One region of the Inediibacterium massiliense genome, then DNA from elsewhere that is predicted to be linked to it. Evidence: riboswitches for the same ligand, from Rfam matches in the RefSeq annotation. Region 1 holds a riboswitch; each other region holds the start of a gene.
What was found. Region 1 has a riboswitch for thiamine pyrophosphate ahead of thiT (energy-coupled thiamine transporter ThiT). Riboswitches for the same ligand answer to the same signal wherever they lie in the genome.

Region 1 (6,034 bases):
ATTCAATATACGAATAGCGGATACATTGCATCTCTTAATCATACCTTGATCATCAATGATTACGATACCATTATTGGTAAAATCCAAAACTGCTTTTAATTCACTAGATTCTTCTATTTGTTTTTCTAACAATGCCTTTATAATATCTGTCCGAGTTAAAATCCCTACCAAACTTCCTTTTTCATCCACAACAGGTAGTCTTCCTACTTTTATTTCCCAAGCTTCTCCTACACTGGCATCTTGACTAATGGTAATTACTTTTTTCGTAGCTAAAGTTCCAACCTTTGTATTTGAATGAATGTTTTTTAAAAAAGATTTCATCAAATTGGTTTTTGTAATAATTCCTATTAAGTTTCTTTCTTCATCTACAATAGGAGCTCCATCAATACGATTTTTCACAAAAATTTTTACAGCTTCATGCAAAGTATCTTCTACTGTTAGGACAATGGGATTCTTAGTCATTACTTGTTGAACTCTCAAGCCATTCCCCCCCTTAATGATTCGCATTTTTATTATAACATATAACAAAACAAAAAATCCTAGTATATACTAGGATTTTTCAATATTGGAGGCGGCACCCAGATTTGAACTGGGGAATAAAGGTTTTGCAGACCTCTGCCTTACCACTTGGCTATGCCGCCATATGGAGCGGAAGACGAGATTCGAACTCGCGACCCTCGCCTTGGCAAGGCGATGCTCTACCACTGAGCCACTTCCGCACATTTGGTGCCCAGAGGCGGAATCGAACCACCGACACGGGGATTTTCAGTCCCCTGCTCTACCGACTGAGCTATCTGGGCAAAATGGTGGGCGCAATAGGGCTCGAACCTATGACCCCCTGCTTGTAAGGCAGGTGCTCTCCCAGCTGAGCTATGCGCCCTCAATAACTTACAAAAGATATTATACACATAAACATCTATTTTGTCAATAGCATTTCATAGCACAGTAGTAAAGTACTTCAACTACTGTGCTTCTTCATAAAGCTTTTGTAAATGTTCTTTGTTAAAATGATATTTTCTATTACAAAAATGACATGTAAGTTCTGCCTGCCCATCTTCTTCAATAATTTGTTTTAAATCTTTTTCTCCAATACTAATCAAAGCTCTTTCAAGCTTTTCTTCTGAACAATCACAGTTTAAAAATACTTCTTGTTTATCAAGAATTTCTAAGTCAAAACCTTCTAAAATTCTCTTTAGCATTTCTTCTCCATCTTGAGTCTCTTCCATTAATTTTGTCACAGATGGAAGTTCATTGATTCTCTTTTCAAGCTTTAGAATGACATCATCTGACGCATCAGGAAGTACTTGTATAATAAACCCTCCTGCTTCTTTTACAGAATAATCTCTATCTACTAATACTCCTAATCCTACTGCAGAAGGCTGCTGCTCTGAATATGCAAAATAAGCTGTAAAATCCTCTGCGATTTCTCCAGATACTAAATCTGATTGTCCTATATATGGATCTTTTAAGCCCAAGTCTTTAATTACAATCATTTTTCCTTTTCCAACAGCTCTTCCTACATCTAGTTTTTTGTCCTCTCTTAATGGAAGCTCTACATTAGGATTTGAAACATATCCTTTTACATTTCCTTTTGAATCAGAAACTGCTAAGATTTGTTTTAAAGGTCCATCCCCTTTAATTTGTATAGATAATTTATTTTTATCTCCTTTTAGCATAAGCCCCATCATTACTGTTCCTGTAAGAGTTCTTCCTAAAGCAGCCGTAGCAACAGGAGTTGTATGATGAATCTTTCTTGCTTCTTCTACTAAATTTGTTGTAATCCCTAAAAAAACTCTTATACTTTTATTGGCAGCTACTCCTCGAAGTATATAATTTTTCATTATCTCCATCCTTTTCATCTATAGTAATAAAAGCCCTGATTTATCCAATCAGGGCTATTGAGGGCTACACGTTTTCTGAAGCTTTTTATTATCCTCTTACAACGTTTGTAGCTTGAGGTCCTTTTTCTCCTTGAATTACTTCAAATTCAACAGCTTGACCTTCTTCTAAAGTTTTGTAACCTTCCATGTTGATTGCAGAGAAATGTACGAAAACATCTTCTCCATTTTCTCTTGAAATAAATCCATAACCTTTTTCTCCATTAAACCATTTTACTGTACCTTTTTCCATTCAAACAATCCTCCTAACCAATATCATACGTAGCAAATCATTGCTACACCTAGAGTTTATCACAGGTCATTTTCAGTGTCAATGCAAATTAGCTATAAGTTTATAGTGTCAAATTTATTTTTGGCAAACAAAATAAACTCTTTCACTTGTTTTTTTAGGAGATAAAAAAGTAAAAGCATCAAAAGATTCAATTTTTTTAAATCCTACTTGTTTTAATATATTTATGATTTCTTTTTCTTTATATGCCCTTTGTATATGATCTTCTTCATACTTTTTATAAAAGTCACCCTCTTTTATAAAAAGAGTCAAATCTAAATTACATATACTATTTTTCTCATCAAAATAGTTTTCCCATATATAAGAAACTTCTTCTAAATTTTCTGCATAAGTATGATTTCCTAATACTTGTGATAATTTATAATAACTACTAATATCAAAAATAAAGCATCCATTTTCCTTTAAATGATCATATACTCCTTGAAATACTTTGAGTAAATCTTCCTCACCAATGATATAGTTTACACCATCACAAATACATAAAATAGTATCCAAATGAGTAGGCAATAAAAGATCTGTTATATCTTGATTGAGATAAACTACATCTAAATCCATATCTTGAGCCTTTTGAGATGCTACATAAAGCATATCTTCTGCTATATCTACTCCAATCATATTATATCCTCTTTTTGCAAGTCTATTCGTAATATTCCCTGTCCCACAAGCTAATTCTGCTATATTTTGAGGATTTATATCATACCTTTTAAAAATATCTTCAATATACACGATCCACTCATCATAGTCTACATCTTCCATCAATTGATCATATACATAAGCAAAAGCACTATAGCTTTTCATTCCATCTCTCCCCTATCTTATATTTTCACTTGTTTATTATAATATATTTCCAAACAAAAAGAGATAGATTTTCTATCCCTCTGTATTTTTCTTATTCAATTGTTTTTTTCTTACCGTAATAAGTCCTCCAATTCTTCCTGTTTCCTTCGCAGTAAGTCCTCCCCATCCTAAGTTTTCTACCTTTTCTAATAATCCAAGCTCTTGAGCAATTTCATATTTCCATTTGTCTTCGATGGTTTCTATTTTATTCTTTTTATTTTTTACACTGTTTTTCTTAGACATTCATACCCCTCCCCTATATTTTTTATTATGGCCAAGGGGTACCCTTTTTATACTTATTTTACTGTTTTGTTAAATGATATTTTAAAGATTTATATAAAATACTAATGATAAAAATGGATATGATCAATTCTGGTACCAAATAGCTTGCATTGTACTTCATAGAATAAGCCCATGGATTTTCACCTGCTGGCGCATACGCTTTAAAAACAATTGCTCCAGATATAACATGAGAAATAAATCTTCCTATAGTAGCTATGCATATACTAATATTCACTCTTTTCAAATCTTTGTTCAAAAGTCCTGCAAGTCCTAAAACGCCAAAAGCAGTTATATAATCAAAAACTATAGATAAAATATGTAGTGACCATGATTTTCCTAATAAAAATTGTAAAATACCATATACAACTCCTGCTAAAATCCCAGGCCCGCATCCCCATCTTATGGAATATATAAAGATAGGTACCATACTTCCTGCTGTAATAGATCCTCCATAAGGCCCTTCAAATATCTTAATATAGCTTAAAATTTGTGCTAATGCAATCATAATCCCTGCTTCTACAATCATTTTTGTAGTAAATTTTTTCATTTTCATCACCCCCTTCAAAAATATTCATTACAAAATATAAAACTGCATTCTGAAAAGAATGCAGCTCATTTTCTTACTTATGTTCCTACGCTGGCATTATCCAGATCAGGTTATGGGTCGAAACAAATAAGTTTCCTCTCAGCCATTTTTTTAGCTCCCCGTTTATATTATCTTTTATAATTATAATGTATAAAATATAGTGGGTCAAATTTCAAAAGTAACTACTCCAATGAGTCCTGGTCCTGTATGGACTCCTAAAACTGGACTAATCTGAGAAAATAATATTTCATTAATATTTCCTATCTCCTTTATCCTCTCTAAAAGTTTCTTAGCTTCTTCCTCAGCATCTCCATGCATAATAGCAATATCTATTCTTTTATTTTTTATCTTTTCTTTTACAATAGAATAAATATCCTCTATTGATTTTTTTCGTCCTCTTACTTTTTTATAGGTATAATATTTTCCTTCCTCATCTATAGAAATAATAGGTTTGATTCCTAAAATTTCTCCTACTGTTCCTTCTACTAAACCAATTCTGCCACCTTTACGCAAATATTCTAAAGTTTTTAATACATAAAAAAGATCTGATTTATGAAGTATTTTTTTCGTTTTTTCTATAATTTGTTCAAAATTAGAATTTTTATAAGCTTCCTTAGCTGCTTCTAAAACTAAAAATCCAAGTCCCATAGATAAAGTTTTAGAATCCATTAATTCTATGGTCAATTTTTTAAATTCATTCGCTACATTTTTAACCATATTGTATGTACCACTTAAACCACTTGAAATAAATATACCTAGCACATGAGTATACTCTTCATCTTGTAATTTCTGAAACAAGTTTTTCGCATCCTCTGGAGAAGGCAAAGAAGTCTTTGGAGTCTCTATTTCTAAACTTTCATAAACTTCTTGTGGAGAAATTTCTACTCGATCTCTAAATTCTTTTTTTGAATAAATCACACGAAGAGGAAGTACCTCAATATTATATTTTTCAATCCACTCTTGTGGTAAGTCACAAGAAGAATCGGTAATTATGGCTATCTTTTCCATATACACTCTCCTAACTATAGTTAAAGCATCATATGCTTAATTTGTAAATAACCCATATATATAAATATAATAACTGTTAACCCAATAGGTGTAAATACAATTTTAGACATTGTATTGGTTTTTTCTTTATTTTCAATAAAATAACATTCTTTTTTATTCTTTTTCATATCTTTTATGATTTTTTTATATAATGAATATCCTAAGGTAGCTGTAAAAACAGATACGATTCCAAAAAAGACAGTAATAATCAGAATTTGAAAAGTTTCTAAATGTGCTGCACTCTCAACCATTGGTTGTGATCTTTGACTATACTTATGAATCATATATCCTAACGTTACAGCTAATCCATTATTCGTCATATGTCCAATGATTCCTGCAAATAAAGAATTGGTTTGATGCACCAAGTATCCAAATATAATTCCTAATATAATAGGTCCTAAAAAATTTTGAAGATTAAAATGAAACACCCCAAACAATAGAGCAGATATCCATATAGCCTTTTTTTCTCCTATTGTTTCATATGTTTTTAGTAATAATCCCCTAAAAAAAACTTCTTCACAAATTCCAGCAGATATAGAAATAATAAATAAAAGCACAAAGTATTCAGAAAAATTAGTAGCAGTTGGAATAGATTGCGGTCTTATATTTACAAAAATACTTAAAAACATCATAAAAACCAAATTGAAAAAAAGAGCTACAGGATACATGCAAATGGTTATAAAAAAAATCATGATTCCATGTTTTAAAGATAAAGAATTTAATCTTAATACTCTTTTGAAAGAATCTTTTTTTATTTTTATGTATAAAAGCGGTGGTAATAAAACAAGCACATATTCCGTAATCAATAACCCTATTTTTAAATTTTCATGTTGAACATAATAGCCTACAGTTAAAAGAAAAATAGCTGTAATCAAATACAATATATTGACTCCTAAAACTTCTACTTTTCCGCTATTTTCCAAATACTTCACTCCTTATTTTTATATTTTTTGCTCTTCTATAAATATTAATAAATTTTTATAGATTTGAATGCCTGTTAAAAGTATTTCTTCATTAAAAGAGAATTTACAATGATGAAGAGGATATATATGTCCTTGATCTTTATTATTAACTCCTAAAAAGAAAAAAAGTCCT
Region 2 (6,034 bases), on a different contig from region 1:
CGAGAATACATTATTAGCGAAGCGATGTATGCTCTTGGTATTCCTACTACCCGTAGTTTAGCAGTTGTAACAACAGGTGAGTCTATAATCAGAGACACGGAACAACCTGGTGCTATTTTAACACGAGTAGCAGCGAGTCACATACGTATAGGCACTTTTCAATATGCTTCAAAATGGGGAACCATAGATGATCTTAAAGCTTTGGCTGATTATACATTAAAAAGACATTTTCCAAATATTAATAATGATGAAAATCCCTATCTTTTTTTACTTCAGGAAGTTATCAAGCGTCAAGCTATGCTGATTGCAAAATGGCAGTTGGTTGGATTTATTCACGGGGTCATGAATACGGACAATATGGCTATTAGTGGAGAAACTATCGATTATGGACCTTGTGCCTTTATGGATACTTATGATCCAGAGACAGTATTTAGCTCTATTGATCTTCATGGACGTTATGCTTATGAGAATCAACCTCCTATTGCAGCGTGGAATCTAGCTAGGTTTGCTGAAACTTTATTGCCTTTATTACATGTAAATCAGGAGAAAGCTGTTCAATTAGCTCAAGATGTCATTTCAGATTTTACTAAGCTATATCATGATCATTGGCTTGCAGGAATGAGAGCAAAATTAGGAATATTTAATGAAGAATCCCAGGATGAATCTTTAATTGAAAGCCTCCTTAGTATAATGCATAAGTATAGTGCAGACTATACAAATACTTTTCTAGCCTTAACTTTTGATAAGTTAGAGGATATGAAATTATTTGATACAAAGGAATTTGATCAGTGGCATCAGCTATGGAAGGATAGATTGAGTAGACAAAAAGAATCCAAAACCTCTTCTCAACAATTAATGAGAAACTCCAATCCAGCAATTATTCCTCGAAACCATAGAGTAGAAGAAGCATTAGAAGCTGCCGTAAGACAAGGAGACTATAGTGTGATGGAGAAGTTTCTTGATGTTTTGTCGAATCCATATGAACATTCTAAAGAACAGGCCGAATACGCTACACTACCTCCACCATCTACACGTTGTTATAAAACCTTTTGTGGTACTTAATATAAGCGTAATGAGCTAACAAAATTCAAAATAACTATTATAGGGAAAAGGGCATTTTTATGAGCCCTTTTTCTATAAAGATATGGATGATTTGAAGAGATTCATTAGCTGTTGGATAAAATCTGAAAAACTTCATTAATATCAGGTAACTGTTCGGATGGATAAACTTTGACCCATTTTATTTTACCATTTTCATCGATAATGATATTCGCACGTTCCGATACGCCTTTAGTTTCATTGAATATTCCATAGTCACGGGCTATTTTGCCATGGGGCCAAAAATCAGATGGGAGGCTTACATTTTTAATCAAAAGAGCTGTTGCCCATACTTCTTTACAAGGTTGAGGATCTACACTAAATCCGAGGGGGATAGTGTTTAGATTCTGAAACTTTTGAAAATTAGTTTCCAATGCCCTCATTTGATCTGTACATACAGGAGTCCAAGCAAGAGGGTGCCAGGAAAGAAGTACTTTTTTCCCTTTATAAGCAGATAAGATGATATTTTGTTTTTTATTATCTTTCACACTAAATTCGGGTGCATCTGTACCAATTTGAATTGGGTTCATTCTAATCTTCCTTTCATTTTGTATTCTGATTTTATTTATATAGAATACCCTAAATAAAAATTTTTATGAAGAAAGGAGTATTGCAAGATGAAGATATATAGCCCATACAGATTTTAAATTTTTATAAGTCAAAAAAAGAATAAATAATAATGTTAAAACATAATCATTGTGGGTATAGATATAAAAGAGTTAAGATCTCAATGAAAAATGATTAGAATGGAGAGTGGGATTATGAAATTTGATAAAGTACAATTAAATTATGGATATAATGAACTAGAACCATATATAGATGCATTAACTGTAGAAACTCATTATGCAAAGCATCTACAAACATATGTGAATAATTTAAATGCCTTACTAAAAGGCTATGATGAAATTACATCAGGTAAAACACTAGAGGATTTATTATCAAATATCGACAGTATTCCTGAGAAGATAAGACAAGGTGTAATCAATCAAGGTGGAGGGGTAGCAAATCATAATTTTTATTTTTCGATTTTATCACCTAAACCTAAAAAAGCACCAGAAGGAAAGCTTTTAGAAGCTATAAATAATAAATTTGGTAGTTTTGAAGCAATGAAAGAAAAGATCAATAATGTATCTATAGCTCATTTTGGTTCAGGTTGGGGATGGCTTGTTCTAGATGAAAATAAAGAGTTAGAAATCATTACAACTAGCAATCAAAATTCACCATTGAGCATAAAGAAAAAGCCATTATTAACTATAGATGTTTGGGAGCATGCTTATTATTTGAAATATAAAAATGTTAGAGCGGATTATGTTAAAAATATATGGAATTTGATAGACTGGTCAAAAATTGAAAATATATATGAGGATTATGCAAAATAAGCATGAGATGATTCAAACAGATAGATTATCAAAATAACTTTATCGTAAAGAACATATGTAAATACTTTCCTCTGTGTAAAAAGAGGAAAGTATTTATTTTTAGGAAAGAATAGATGTAAGTATTAAAAAATTTACACATTTATTTGATTTGTGAAAATTTACAAATTATATTTTATCTGATATAATTCTTATATGTTTGCGGGGGAACTAGTTGTAGTTGAGAAGGTTAAAACCTAACCCTTTGAACCTGTTAGTTAACACTTACGTAGGGAAGCAAATCATTTAGGATACTTGTATATGATTAGAGTGCTTTCCACAGAGGATTGTACTCTATTTTTTTAACCCATAAAATTAAATATTATTATTTGCGGGGGAACTAGTTGTAGTTGAGAAGGTTAAAACCTGACCCTTTGAACCTGTTGGTTAATACTTACGTAGGGAAGCGAATCATTTACAAGATTATTTTGTATTGGATTAAAGGGTGCTTTCCTGTAAAGGAAAAGCACCTTATTTTTTTATAATACATAGGAAATTATAGATTTGTAAATAATCTTATAATTTTTGTTATGCATTTCAAAAGAGTTTAAAAAAGGAGGTAGTTTTATGAAAAAGGTACTGACGATTGCAGGATCAGATTGTAGTGGAGGGGCAGGAATACAAGCAGATTTAAAGACTTTTTCAGCCCATGGGGTATTTGGTATGAGTGTAATTGTTTCAGTGGTAGCGGAGAATACAAGCCGTGTAATTGACATACAGGATGTTACTCCTGATATGATAAAAAAGCAAATGGATGCGGTATTTGAGGATATTGAGGTAGATGCTATAAAAATTGGTATGTTGTCTACGCCTCTTTGTATGAAGGCTGTAGTAGAAAAGCTTCAGGAGTACAAGCCACGCAATGTTGTAATTGATCCTGTGATGTATGCAAAAAATGGTTGCCCTTTAATGAATCCTAATGCTATAGAAACATTGATAGAAGTTGTACTTCCTATGGCAGATTTACTGACTCCAAACATTCCAGAAGCTGAAAAAATATCAAATATTAAGATAAGTAATACAAAGGATATGGAAACAGCGGCAAAGCTTATTTATGATATGGGTTGTAAGAATGTTTTGGTAAAAGGTGGTCATGCCATTGGAGATGCACTAGATGTTTTATATGATGGAAAAGATTTTTATCATTTTGAAACAGAACGTATTGATACAAAAAACACACATGGGACAGGGTGTACTTTTTCTTCAGCCATTGCTTCTAATCTTGCTCTTGGTATGTCAATGTCACAAGCGGTTCAGCAGGCAAAAAAATATATTACAACAGCAATCAAACATTCTCTTGCTATAGGAAAAGGTCATGGACCTACACATCATTTTTATGATTTGTATAAAAATGGTTTACAAACAAAGTAAATAGTAGTTTTTCGGATTTGATTTTAAATAAAAGAAAGGGATGAAATAATCATGAATTATTTAACAAAAGAGTGTATGGACTTGATAGATGATGTAAGAACAAAAACTCCGCTTATACATAATATTACCAATTATGTAACAGTAAATGATTGTGCAAATGCTGTTTTAGCAATGGGAGCATCGCCTATTATGGCAGATGATCTATCAGAGGTAGAGGAAATAGTATCTATTTCTTCAGCACTGGTTATAAATATCGGAACATTAAATCAAAGAACCATAGAATCTATGATTACAGCAGGAAAAAAAGCAAACACACTACAGATACCTGTAGTTGTAGATCCTGTTGGAGCTGGAGCTTCCTCACTTAGAAACAAAGCTACAAGAGAAATTCTTTCACAAGTTAAAATTGATGTACTTCGTGGAAATTTATCAGAGGTATCTTTTGTAGCAGGGTTAAGTGTTTCTACAAAAGGTGTGGATGCAGCTAAGGAGGATCAAAAAAATGATGCAACAGATATTGCAAAAATGGTAGCTGACAAGCTCTCTTGTGTAGTAGGGATTACTGGAGAGGTAGATACTATTTCTGACGGTGTTAGAGTTGCTAAAATAGCAAACGGCAATCAATTGATGACTAAAGTAACAGGGACAGGGTGTATGACCTCTGCCATTGTAGGTAGTTTTTGTGGTGTAACAAAAGATTATTATACCGCTACGGTTGCAGGGATTGCATCAATGGGAATTTCAGGGGATCTTGCATATGAAAAAGCAGGAGCAGTGGGTACAGGTAGTTTCCATATTGGAATCATTGACGCTTTATCCAATATGAATAGGGATTGTTTTGTAGAAAGGGCGAAAATAGATGAAACAAAATATTGATTATACGTTATATCTTGTGACAGATAGAAATTTAATGAGTACACAAAAATTGGAAACTGCCGTAGAACAAGCTATATTAGGGGGATGTACTCTGGTACAATTACGCGAAAAAGATTGTTCATCTCTAGAGTTTTTCGAAACTGCTGTAAAGATCAAAAAAATTACAGATTGTTATGGTATACCACTGATTATTAATGATCGAATTGACATTGCATTGGCAGTAGACGCTGATGGAGTACATATTGGGCAAAGTGATATACCTGCAAAAATTGCAAGAAAATTGATTGGAAATGATAAAGTTATGGGTATATCTGCTTCTACCCTTGAAGAAGCAATAGAAGCACAAAAAAATGGGGCAGATTATCTTGGGATTGGAGCAATGTTTACAACAGGGACAAAGACAGATGCAAAATTTACCCCAATGGAAGAGCTTATGAGAATACGAAAAAGCATTTCTTTACCTATTGTAGCGATTGGAGGAATCAATAAAACTACTATTACTGCATTTAGAGGAACAGGTATTGATGGAGTTGCAGTAGTCTCTGCTATTATTTCTCAGTCTAATATAAAATCAGTAACCCAGGAATTAAAGGATCTATTTACGAAAGAAAACAATAGATAATAAAGAAAGCATATAATTTTTAGTGTAAAGAATTGTGCTTCAAAAAGGTAGGCATTTAATACAAGTGCCTACTATTTTGATTTATAATGAATATGAGCATGTTATATAATACCATATGAGAAAAGATATTTTTAGGAGTGTTGTATATGAATAAGTCACCAATGATAAAAGATTTATATGAATCAGAGGTTCTGATAGAGGAAAAAATGGATGATAGTATTGTGTTTAAGATGAGAAATCATAATGGAGAAGGGACCATGACAAGTTATGAAGTATTTCCGGGGATAAAACTCATTTATAATGACATCCATATGGAACAATGTATTCATAATAAGCGTATGGAAGAGGATACAATGGAAATTAATCATTGTAGAGAAGGAAGATTTGAATGTGAATTTTTAAATGGTACTTATATTTATTTAGAAGAAGGGGATTTAGCTGTGAATATGCTCAGTAATATAACTAAAATTTCACATTTTCCTTTGGCACATTATCATGGAGTTTCTATTGTTATTCATCTTCAGGAAGCGAGTCAATTTATATCTCCTTTACTTAATGAACTGACTATTGATTTGTATGAACTTAGAGATAAACTTTGTTTTGAAAATAGATGTTTTATTATGCGTGCGAAGGACTCTATACAGCATATTTT
Region 3 (6,034 bases), 790 kb from region 1:
ACTTTCCCAATCTAGCTTTTGTCTTGCTGTACTCATAGCATGGTCCCAATCTCTTGCACCTTTTATATTCTTTCCTAAATCTCCAGCATGAGCTGCAATCTTTGTTGCAATAATTCCTTCCTTCATATCCTCTAAGGTTGGTAGTCTTAAATGTTCTGCTGGTGTAACATAGCATAAAAAGTCTACTCCACAGCTTGCAGCTAAAGCTCCTCCAATGGCACTTGTAATATGATCATATCCAGGCGCTATATCTGTAACAATAGGCCCTAGTACATAAAAGGGAGCCCCATGGCAAAGCTTCTTTTCTAATAATACATTAGCCTGAATTTCGTTAATTGCCATATGTCCTGGTCCTTCAATCATTACTTGAACATTTTTTTCCCATGCTCTTAAGGTAAGTTCTCCTAAGACCATTAATTCATGTATTTGACTTGCATCCGTAGAGTCATTAATACTTCCTGGTCGACATGCATCTCCTAAACTTAATGCTACATCATATTCCCCACAAATATCTAATAGCTCATCATAATATTCATAAAATGGATTTTCTTGATTATTTAGCTCCATCCATGCATAAAGCAATGATCCACCTCTAGATACAATGTTCGTAAGTCTTTTATTTCTTTTGAAAGTTTCTGCGGTATTTTTATTCAGCCCTGCATGAATGGTTACAAAATCTACTCCATCCTTTGCATGTTTTCTTACTACATCTAAAAATTCTTTTGCAGTAATATCTTTTAATTCCTTATCATAAAAGCCTACCGCATCATATATAGGGACAGTCCCTATCATAGCACTTGATCTTTTAATTAATTTTCTTCTAAATTCTTCTGTTTTACCATAAGAACTCAAATCCATAATAGCCTCTGCTTTCATATCTAAAGCTACCTTTACTTTTTCAAGTTCTTTTTCTATATCACAACAATCTTTAGAAATACCTAAATTTACATTGATCTTCGTTTTAAGTCCCTCTCCTACTCCTTCAGGATCTAATGATTTGTGATTTTTATTGGCAGGAATAATTACTTTTCCCTCTGCAATAAGTTTTCTTAAAATATCTACTTCTATATTCTCCTTTTTTGATACAATTTCCATTTCTTTAGTAATAATCCCTCGTTTAGCAGCATCCATTTGAGTTGTATACATACTTTCATCTCCTTTATATAATCATCCAGTCTTTTAATATAGGCTGATATCCTTTTTCTAATATGGCTTTTTTCATTTCTTCTACACTTCTTGTATCTGATATGTCAAACTGTCCATCTCCCTTATCTTCTGCACTATGTCCCCCCACCTCTGTAGTAACTCCTGCAGAAACTTTTGTAACTCCAAGAGGAATTAGGTTTTCTCTAAGTTCTGCTCTCCTTATAAGAATAATGTGGTCTCCTTCTTTTGATTTTTGATCTTCCTTGATTGGAAATCCATTTCGTATCATAATATCTGCATCGTTTTTATAAAAATTTTTCACATGAAATACAGTTGCATCACTCTTTACTTCTAGCTTTTTTCATTCACAAATATGTTCATATCAACCTTCTCCTACAAAACTTACAATTTCTATCTTGTCTTCTTCATTAAGAATATGTTCTTTATACTCTTCCTTTACAATAATTTTTTCATTGACTTCTATGACTATTTTGTCTTTTTCTAAATTTAAATGTTTCAAAAATTCTTCTATATGCATTTGTGGAATATTCATCATCTTTCCATTTACAATCATCTTTTCCCCTCCCTTCATTGAAATTTTATAAATTATACAAAAAAGTGGGAATTCTCAGAGAACTCCCACTTTGCATGCAGAAAGATTCCCTACGTTGGCATTATCCAAATCAGGTTATACGGGTCAGAGATCACATCTCTTTCTCAGCCCATTTATGAGCTCCCCAGTTTATTCATTTTATGGCTTTACTTACAAAAAAAGCTTACCCGAAGGTAAGCTTGATCTCTCGTTGCTTCCCTACGTCAGTATGACCTGCATCAGGTAATAAGGGTCAGGAAAAATCCTTCTCAGCCAAAAGGCCCCCCTAGCAAAACTATCTTGTTGCTTTCATTGTATTCTTATTTTTGTTTTTTGTAAAGTCTTATTATTCTGTTATTAATTTTAAATCAACAGGAATAAAGTCATCTACTTTTTCCCCTTTGATTATTTTATCTGCTGTTTCTATTCCTAAAGATCCTATTTTATCTGGTTGCTGTGCAACAGTTGCAGCAAGTTTTCCTTCTTTTACAGATGTAACTGCATCCTCTGTAGCATCAAAACCAACAACCATAATGTCTCTTTTGGTTCCTTCGATAGCTTTTAATGCACCTAAAGCCATTTCATCATTATGAGCAAAAACAGCATTGATTTCTGGTTGTGCTTGTAAGATATTTTCCATCACTGTCAAACCTTCTGTTCTATTAAAGTTTGCAGTTTGTTTTGCTACTACTGTTAATTCTTTTCCTTTGATCGCTTCATTAAATCCTGCTCCTCTATCTACTGTAGCAGAAGCTCCTGGAATTCCCTCTAACTCTACTAATTTTCCTTTTTCTCCAAGTTTTTCTACAATGTATTCTCCTGCCATTTTTCCACCTGCTACATTATCAGAAGCAATATGAGATACTACCTCTCCGCTTTTTGCTCCTCTATCTAGAGTAAGTACTGGAATATTTGCATCATTTGAAATCTTAATGGCATTTCCTACTGTATCAGAGTTTGTTGGATTGATCATAATAGCTGAAACGCCTCTTGTTACCATATCTTCCATATTAGAAAGTTCCTTCTCTGACTTATCTTGCGAATCTAATACAATTAACTCATACCCTAATTCTTTGGCTTTTGCCTCAGCACCCTCTTTTAATGTTACAAAAAATGGATTGTTTAAAGTGGAAATAATCAATCCTATTTTTTTAGCTTCTTCTTTCTGAGGCTCTGCTTGCTTCCCTGTACAACCTGCTAATAATCCCATAGCCAAAATGGCTACCATGAAAATAGATACTACCTTTTTCATTTTTAATTCCCCCATTCCTTTATAATTTATATATATGGATTTTAAAAAACAAACCCATCATGACAATGTTATTTTATCCCTTTTCAAGAAAAATAAACTATTTATTTTTCTTTTCGATCAGATAATACTGCAATTAATATAACTGCTCCCTTTGCAATCATTTGATAATACGAAGAAACATTGAGTAAATTTAAAGCGTTGTTTAAAATCCCTATAATTAAAGCTCCTATGATGGTTCCTAATACACTTCCTGCTCCTCCTGCAAGACTTGTTCCTCCTAATACAACAGCTGCAATGGCATCTAATTCGTATCCAATCCCTGCATTAGGATCTGCTGAAGAAATTCTTGATGTAGTAATAATTCCTGCTAAAGCTGCTAAAAATCCACTGATGGCATATACAGAAAGTTTAATATTAGACACTCTAAGTCCTGAAAGCTTGGATGCTTCTTCATTTCCACCTAAAGCATAAATATATCTTCCTATTCTTGTTTGAGTTAAAATATAATAGGATAAGATAAACACTAAAACCATTAAATAAACTGGAATAGGAATTTTTAAGAAATATCCTCCTCCAATATTTGAAAACAACTCAGAGGTCTGATCTCCTGCTAATGTAATAGGCTTTCCATCAGAAAAAACTAAAGTTGCTCCTCTTAAAACAGTCATTGTAACTAAAGTTGCAATAAAGGGCTGAACTTTTCCCTTACTAATAATCATTCCACTAAAACATCCTGCTAACACACCAATCACTAAAGCGATGGCTACAGATAAAAACACATGGACTCCTGATGAAATAAGATATGCAGATACAGCACCAGAAAAAGCTAAAATAGAACCTACAGATAAGTCTATTCCTCCTGTTAAAATAACAAAAGTCATACCTGCTGCAATAATAGAATTAATTGAAGTTTGTCTTAATACATTGAGTATATTGGGTAATGTCAAAAATCTAGGACTCAGTAAAGAAACAATGAGGGAAAAAACAATGAGTCCTATAATAGATTTAAATTTCATGAGTAATTTTTTATTCATACTTTGTTTAAGCCTCCTTTATACCTACAGCACATTTCATAATTTTTTCTTGGGAAGCATCTTCTATAGAAAATTCTCCACTAATTGTTCCTTGATACATAACTAAAATACGATCACTCATGCCTAATACCTCTGGCATCTCTGAAGAAATCATAATAATGCTCATACCCTCTTTTTTAAATTCATTAATTAAATCATATATTTCTTTTTTTGCTCCTACGTCCACTCCTCTAGTAGGTTCATCTAATATTAAAATTTTAGGTTTTGTCATCAGTCCTTTTGCAATAGAAACTTTTTGCTGATTTCCTCCACTTAAATTTTTAATTCTTTGATTTTCACTAGGAGTTTTTATATTCATGTGATCAATATATTTTTTTACAGCTTCTTTTTCTTTTTTAGGACTAATTTTTAATAAAAACTCCTCAAATTTTTTCAAAGAACATATAGTCATATTTTCTTTTACAGAAAGTCCTAAAATTAATCCATCTCCTTTTCGATCCTCTGATACATAAGCAATTCCTTTTTGTAAAGCTTGTTGAGGGGATTTTATTTCTACTTTTTTTCCTTCTATATAGATTTCTCCTGAACTTTTTTGAATCGCTCCATATAAAGTCTTTGCAAGCTCTGTTCTTCCAGAGCCCATAAGTCCTGAAATTCCAAGAATTTCTCCTTTTCTTAATGTAAAATCAATACCTTTTATATATTCATTAGACAGATTCTTTACTTCTAAGGACATTTCTCCTTTTTGTGCAGGAATTCTAGGAAATTGCTCTGTAAGCTTTCTGCCTACCATCATTTCTATTAATTGATTTTCTTCTAAATTTTTCACTTCATCTTCCCCAATAAACTTTCCATCTCTTAAAACCGTCACATCATCACACATCCTAAAAATTTCCTCAAGTCTATGAGATATATAAACAATTCCTTTTTCATCTTTTTTTAATTCATCAATTACTTCAAATAAACTTTCTGTTTCTTTTTTTGTTAGAGCATCTGTCGGTTCATCCATAATAATAATTTTTGTATTTAAAGAAATAGCCTTTGCAATTTCAACCATTTGCTGCTGACCAACACTTAGCTGAGAAACCTTTTGTCTAGGATCTTTATCTACTTTGAGTTTTTTTAACAATTTTTCACTATCTTGATAAAGCTTTTTCCAGTCTATTTTTTTAAATGAGTTTACAGGTTCTCTTCCTAAAAATATATTCTCTCCAATAGTTAAATGAGGAATTAAATTCAATTCCTGATGAATAATACTGATTCCAAGATCTTGGGCATCTTTTGGGCCTTTTAAATGAATTTCTTCTCCATTATAAATAAGTTGACCTTGATCTTTTGTGTACACACCACTTAATATTTTCATAAGAGTAGATTTTCCTGCCCCATTTTCTCCAAGTAGAGCCATTACTCTTCCTTGATGAATTTTAAGATCTACACCATCTAAAGCTTTTACCCCTGGGAATTCTTTTATAATCCCCTTCATTTCAAATATAGGTTTATTCATTCCCATCTCTCCTTAAAATACAACACCTGATTTTAAGATTACATTTGCATATGGAGTATGTTCTCCTGTTCTCACAATTCCTTTTGATTCTTTTGTCATATCCTTAAAAGTCTCATGATCTACTTTTGTAATTTTTATTTTTGTATTTTCATTTTCTTCTACTTCGTAAATTTTTCTCATAAATTTTTCATAAAGAATAGGACTTGCTGTCTCCATTTCCTTTGCAACAATTACTTCCTCCACTTTTAATTCCTCTAAAATCGTATCTAGAGTATCCATAAAGCTAGGTATTCCTTTTCTAAGTGCTAGATCTATTCTTTTTACTTCATTAGGAATAGGCAGTCCACTATCAGCAATAGTTAGTTTGTCTGTATGTCCCATTTGAGAAATCATATAAGAAATTTCACTATGAATTAAAGTTGTCTTTTTCATTTTTATGCCTCCTTGAGTGCTTCTATTTCTTCTTTATAAGGAAGAGAGCTTTGTGCTCCTTTTTTTGTTACAGT

Region 2: another riboswitch for thiamine pyrophosphate. It lies ahead of thiD (bifunctional hydroxymethylpyrimidine kinase/phosphomethylpyrimidine kinase); the one in region 1 lies ahead of thiT (energy-coupled thiamine transporter ThiT).
Region 3: another riboswitch for thiamine pyrophosphate. It lies ahead of thiS (sulfur carrier protein ThiS); the one in region 1 lies ahead of thiT (energy-coupled thiamine transporter ThiT).

Annotation. Positions count from the first base shown of each region.
Region 1 covers NZ_LN876586.1:935,184-941,217, reverse strand. Annotated here, with positions in the region: gene BN2409_RS08265 (sigma 54-interacting transcriptional regulator) at 1-480, opposite strand, end outside; tRNA gene BN2409_RS08260 (tRNA-Cys) at 567-641, opposite strand; tRNA gene BN2409_RS08255 (tRNA-Gly) at 645-719, opposite strand; tRNA gene BN2409_RS08250 (tRNA-Phe) at 725-800, opposite strand; tRNA gene BN2409_RS08245 (tRNA-Val) at 805-880, opposite strand; gene hslO (Hsp33 family molecular chaperone HslO) at 963-1,841, opposite strand; gene BN2409_RS08235 (cold-shock protein) at 1,930-2,130, opposite strand; gene BN2409_RS08230 (class I SAM-dependent DNA methyltransferase) at 2,245-2,985, opposite strand; gene BN2409_RS08225 (alpha/beta-type small acid-soluble spore protein) at 3,058-3,267, opposite strand; gene thiT (energy-coupled thiamine transporter ThiT) at 3,326-3,853, opposite strand; TPP riboswitch at 3,919-4,024, opposite strand; gene BN2409_RS08215 (DegV family protein) at 4,058-4,900, opposite strand; gene BN2409_RS08210 (type II CAAX endopeptidase family protein) at 4,921-5,862, opposite strand; gene BN2409_RS08205 (M20 metallopeptidase family protein) at 5,881-6,034, opposite strand, start outside.
Region 2 covers NZ_LN876587.1:206,764-212,797, forward strand. Annotated here, with positions in the region: gene BN2409_RS09540 (protein adenylyltransferase SelO) at 1-1,062, shown strand, start outside; gene BN2409_RS09545 (redoxin domain-containing protein) at 1,167-1,628, opposite strand; gene BN2409_RS09550 (superoxide dismutase) at 1,860-2,477, shown strand; TPP riboswitch at 2,668-2,767, shown strand; TPP riboswitch at 2,837-2,936, shown strand; gene thiD (bifunctional hydroxymethylpyrimidine kinase/phosphomethylpyrimidine kinase) at 3,081-3,884, shown strand; gene thiM (hydroxyethylthiazole kinase) at 3,936-4,760, shown strand; gene thiE (thiamine phosphate synthase) at 4,744-5,382, shown strand; gene BN2409_RS09570 (helix-turn-helix domain-containing protein) at 5,529-6,034, shown strand, end outside.
Region 3 covers NZ_LN876586.1:146,039-152,072, reverse strand. Annotated here, with positions in the region: gene thiC (phosphomethylpyrimidine synthase ThiC) at 1-1,146, opposite strand, end outside; partial or broken gene BN2409_RS17785 (ThiS-like ubiquitin domain-containing protein) at 1,160-1,495, opposite strand; gene thiS (sulfur carrier protein ThiS) at 1,529-1,720, opposite strand; TPP riboswitch at 1,790-1,896, opposite strand; TPP riboswitch at 1,938-2,036, opposite strand; gene rbsB (ribose ABC transporter substrate-binding protein RbsB) at 2,085-2,990, opposite strand; gene rbsC (ribose ABC transporter permease) at 3,092-4,024, opposite strand; gene rbsA (ribose ABC transporter ATP-binding protein RbsA) at 4,032-5,528, opposite strand; gene rbsD (D-ribose pyranase) at 5,541-5,960, opposite strand; gene rbsK (ribokinase) at 5,963-6,034, opposite strand, start outside.